Regions from separate parts of the Serratia sp. NPDC078593 genome, predicted to be linked through region 2. Evidence: riboswitches for the same ligand, from Rfam matches in the RefSeq annotation. Region 2 holds a riboswitch; the other holds the start of a gene.
What was found. Region 2 has a riboswitch for fluoride ahead of crcB (fluoride efflux transporter CrcB). Riboswitches for the same ligand answer to the same signal wherever they lie in the genome.
Positions count from the first base shown of each region.

Region 1: linked by a shared signal. The riboswitch ahead of ACQKDS_RS03850 (manganese-dependent inorganic pyrophosphatase) and the one ahead of crcB (fluoride efflux transporter CrcB) in region 2 are both predicted to bind fluoride.

Region 1 covers NZ_JBNNGK010000002.1:360,378-362,840, forward strand. Annotated here, with positions in the region: gene ACQKDS_RS03845 (universal stress protein) at 1-320, opposite strand, end outside; gene ACQKDS_RS03850 (manganese-dependent inorganic pyrophosphatase) at 324-1,226, opposite strand; fluoride riboswitch at 1,329-1,403, opposite strand; gene ACQKDS_RS03855 (choline transporter) at 1,644-2,463, opposite strand, start outside.
Region 2 covers NZ_JBNNGK010000002.1:110,216-112,678, reverse strand. Annotated here, with positions in the region: gene lipA (lipoyl synthase) at 1-552, shown strand, start outside; gene tatA (Sec-independent protein translocase subunit TatA) at 661-867, opposite strand; fluoride riboswitch at 1,046-1,108, shown strand; gene crcB (fluoride efflux transporter CrcB) at 1,181-1,564, shown strand; gene ACQKDS_RS02555 (TetR/AcrR family transcriptional regulator) at 1,876-2,463, shown strand, end outside.

The sequences.
Region 1 (2,463 bases), 250 kb from region 2:
ACCAAATCAATCCCCGCTTCGGCGACATAACTTCCAACATCCTTAATACGATGTAGGGTGACGATTTCTTTCACATCGATAGGAAAACGGGCGGATTTAACCAATCGACTTAGCATGGCTTTGGCGGCAATAATTTCAGCCGACTGGCGGTCTTTGATAAAGGCATCAGAACCGATATCGAGTTCGCGATAATCCTCGGTGAGATGCCCAAGGGTTATCCGGGTTCCTTGTTGGTAAAAGCGACGGGCGACGCCTTGTAGCAAAAAACGGCCGTCTGTTTCATTGTTAAGTAATAACAGAGCATGTTGATACATAGATATTGATTACCTTATGGCGAGTGAGACGGCGGTTGTCAGCCATGGCAAGATCTCTTTTTTTCGACTGATCGCGTTGGGAAGAGAGAGGCTGGCCAGATCCAGCACATTGTTCCCTGAGAAATACAGCGTTGAGTTTTGCTGAAAAATATCCGTAATCACTAATAGTGCGATAGCCAGACCGGGTTCTTTGCTTTGTACCGCTAAGGCAGCCAAGAGATCGGGCAACATGCTGTCTATTGCCGATAGCGATGCCACTTCAATTTGAGAGATCAGCACGCTCAGACCGCTTATTTGATAGCGTTTCGCGTCTTTCATCAGCAGAGACATGGGCGTTTGCCCGCTAAGATCGGTTTTGGCGGCCAGCAATCCTTGCACAAAGAGATCATAGTCCCGGTGACTGAGGGCGGATAAAGCGTGTACGGCTGCAATATCCTGCTGGGTGGTTGTCGATGACGTCAGTGCCACGGTGTCACTCAATATTGCCCCTAACATCAAGGTGGCCTGAGTGGCAGAAATGGGTAGCGTGCTTTCAAGGGTGAGGATTTGCCACAGGACGGTGGCACAACAGCCGACAGCGCGGATCCAGACATCAGGGGGATTTCGCGTTATCACCGTGCCTAAACGATGATGATCGATAATGCCAACGATATCGCTGAAAGCTAAAGAAGGCGGTCCCTGCTCGACATCGCTAAAGTCGACCAGCCAGACCTGTTTGTCGTTGAGTTCGTCCGCTAATAATTCAGGTTGATTGATGCCCGCCTGCTTCAGGATATAGGCGGTTTCGGGAGAGATATCACCCAAACGAACAGCTGTCGCGGGTTTTCCAAGGTGGTTTAACCAGTCTGCGGTAACCAGAGCGCTGCAGATGCTATCGCTATCTGGATTGCGATGACCCATTACGTAAATCATATCGTCTCCTTAGCAACAGCGAAGGAGCGTGAACACAGGGCAAAACGCGCATTTTTATTCATAGAAATACCTGACATACGTGCCTAAGGAAAAAGCAAAAAATGTATATCAGGCGTCATCATCCGCGCTGGACAGCGCGGCGGTTGGGAAAGGTGGAACACCATCACCTTGGCAGAAACTATAGGGGAAATTTTATACCCGCGCAATCACCGTTGTGCGTTGCGGCCGTTCCTTGTTAATTCAACATTGCCACATCTATGGCGTATTGGGCTGAATAAACAGGATTTTTATTCAGGTGTCGAGCGGAATAAATAAAGTAGGAAGTGTCTTTAGCCGGTGCGTTGGGACGGAGTTTAACACCAGCCCCCCCCAACCGCATCACGCCATGCGGGTGGCAACTGCCACCCGCAACGTGCATTACATGTCTGGGAACGTCAGTGTGTTACCCGGTGCCTCACGATGAATATGCAAGAAGTTCATGTGCTTCTCGTATTGATCAAGAATATCGCCGATGATCTGCTCTTTGCTGTAATCCATCAGATCATTACCTTGCGTGCCTTCCATCAGGAAGGTTTCCAGCCGGTAATAGTGTGATTTACCGGCGCGGGCGCGATAGGTAAAGCCCGGTACAGAAAAACGCTGCGGCCAGATCTGATAGATGAAGTTTTGCTCTTCACCCAGGCGCACCAGCAACTCCAGATGCGGTAAACGCTCGTCTTCGCTAGGCGGCACTTCGCTGAATTCCACCTTGGCACCGCGCAGTTTGAGCTCGCGGGCGACTTCCTGCATTGCAGGGCGGCACACTTGGTCGAGCATTCTCTGGGTGTATTTGGTACCCGGATAGTTCATGACCCGTGACAGACGCTGTTTCCAATTCAGGACATCATTACTGGATATTGGCGTTGGCGCGGAGGTATTTAACGCACCGGCCTTACGGTAATCCTCAACCCGCAGCGATTTATACAATCCGGCCATCACGAAGAAGATGACGAAGCTGAATGGTAGCCCCATGATCACCGTTGCGTTTTGCAATGCCGAAACGCCGTTGGTCATCAGCATACCGATGGTCAACAGGCCAATGGCGATCGACCAGAAGATGCGCAGCCAGTTTGGCGCATCATTGTTGATGTCACTGAGTCGTGAGGTAAAGTTGCCCAATACCAATGAACCGGAATCCGCCGAGGTAACATAGAACAACAAACCGGTGATGGTGGCGACCGACGCGCTGAAGGTAAAG
Region 2 (2,463 bases):
GATGACCTACGCGACGGTGGCGCACAACACTTTGCCGATTGTATTACTGCCATTCGCGCAAAAAGCCCGAACATCAAGATCGAAACGCTGGTGCCCGACTTCCGTGGGCGCATGGATCGTGCGTTAGACATTCTGACGGCGACACCACCAGACGTGTTCAACCACAATCTGGAGAACGTGCCGCGAGTCTACCGCCAGGTTCGTCCTGGTGCGAATTACGAATGGTCATTGAAGCTATTGGAACGCTTTAAAGAAACCCACCCAGATATTCCAACCAAATCCGGTCTGATGGTGGGTCTGGGCGAAACCAATGCTGAAATCGTCGACGTCATGCGCGACCTACGCCGCCACGGCGTCACCATGCTGACTTTGGGCCAATATTTACAGCCAAGCCGCCACCACTTGCCGGTGCAACGTTATGTCAGTCCGGCTGAGTTTGACGAAATGAAAGAAGAAGCATTGGCGATGGGCTTTACCCACGCGGCCTGTGGCCCGTTTGTGCGTTCTTCTTACCATGCAGACTTGCAGGCCAAAGGCATGGAAGTGAAATAACCTTTAAATTTGATAATAGTTATTTTTTGTTACGCTTCACTGAATCAATAGGCAACAAAAACGGATGCGTCAACGCATCCGTTTTTATTATTTAACGCATCACAAAAATCAGCGATCTTTCTTTTCGACTTGTTGTGCAGCGGTCGAGTTAGCGCCACTGCTCTGTGACGGAGACGCATCATCGCCCAGCGCTTTTTTAAAACCTTTCAACGCGGCCCCAAGATCCGCCCCCAAGGTACGCAATTTGCTGGTGCCGAACAGCAATACGATTAACACCGCAATCACCAGCAGCTTGGTAATACTGATACCTTCCATACTCACCTTCTTTATTCATACCAGCTGCAGAATGCAGCGAAGAAATAAAACTTGCCTGCCATTATTTACCTACTTTCTTTAGGGTAAAACAACCGCAACGTGTAACAGAGTAAGACGGTAATCGCCCCGCGTATCATGCAATAGCTTCTGTAAAATGGATGACACAAGGTGTAAAATCGCCCGCGACGGAGATGACATTCCTCCATAACCGCCTTAACGGGCTGATGATGTCTACGTAACCTCTCAGAGAGGTGCGTAGCGTTGCGCCTTAACCTTTCTGAGCCCGTATCAATAACCGAAAGAGTTTTCTACCATGTTGAGTTCGTTACTGGCTGTTTTTATTGGCGGTGGTTTGGGCAGCGTATTGCGTTGGGCGATCAGTATGAAACTGAATCCGCTGCATGCACATATTCCGGTCGGTACACTGACGGTTAATCTACTCGGGGGCTTTATTATTGGCTTAGCGATGGCGCTGTTTAGTCGCGTCCTCTCTCTCGACCCGACCTGGCGTTTATTGATCACCACCGGCTTTTGTGGCGGCCTGACCACTTTTTCAACCTTTTCGTTAGAAGTGGTGTATTTGATGCAGGACGGCCGCATGCTTTGGGCACTGACTAATGCACTGATTAACCTCGCCGGCTCACTGGTGATGACTATCTTGGCGTTCATGTTAGTCAGTTGGATCACCGGCCAGTAACCCCCGCTTAATGTTTTCTTAATCTTACACATGAATAATCTCATCCAGTCGCGCTAACTGGATGAGAGATCGCATGCTAATTTTACCGAAAACCACGTCGGAAACGATGGCCACCCTACTCTGCCTGGCGATTGTCGTCGCCTTTATCAAAGCCTATCTTTTTACCTGAAACCATTTACCACTGAGCGCTGGGCGCCAAGCGCCTATGCAATGCTTTTGGTAAAACACTCCACAATCGCCCCACCTTCCATTACAATTGAGAATGAACGTTCACACTCAAAAAAAATACAGACATTGCTATAGGATGGGAGATGCTAACTCCAACAGAAAGCCGACGTATAAAAGCCGAACAGCGCCGCAATCAGATTGTCGACGCGGCGAAAACCTGTTTTCGCCAACACGGCTTTCACGGTGCCAGCATGGCGGAAATCGCCCAGCGGTCGATGCTGAGCGTTGGCCAAATTTATCGCTATTTCGCCAATAAGAACGCCATCATCGAGGAAATCGTTAACCGCATCATTAGCGAAAAAATGCATCGTTTAGAAGACATGAGCGACCATATCAACCTGATAGCCGGCACGCTGGCTGCTCGCGCCTTGTATCAAACAGCAGGCCAAAGCGAAAATGATCACCTATTGATGCTGGAGGTCACTGCAGAAGCAACGCGCAATCCGCTGGTAGCCAAAATGCTGAGTGATGCCGAAGCACGCCTGTTTCGCCACGTATGCCACAACCTGAAAAAACTCTACCCTCATTTCAGTGATGCCGACATCGCCGCGCGGGTTGAATTTATCGCAGTTCTCAGCGAAGGCACCGGCTATCGCATGTTAACAACGCAAAAAGCCGATATTAAGCTGCTGGAAGGATTATACCAGCAAGCCCTTTCCCACCTGTTCCGC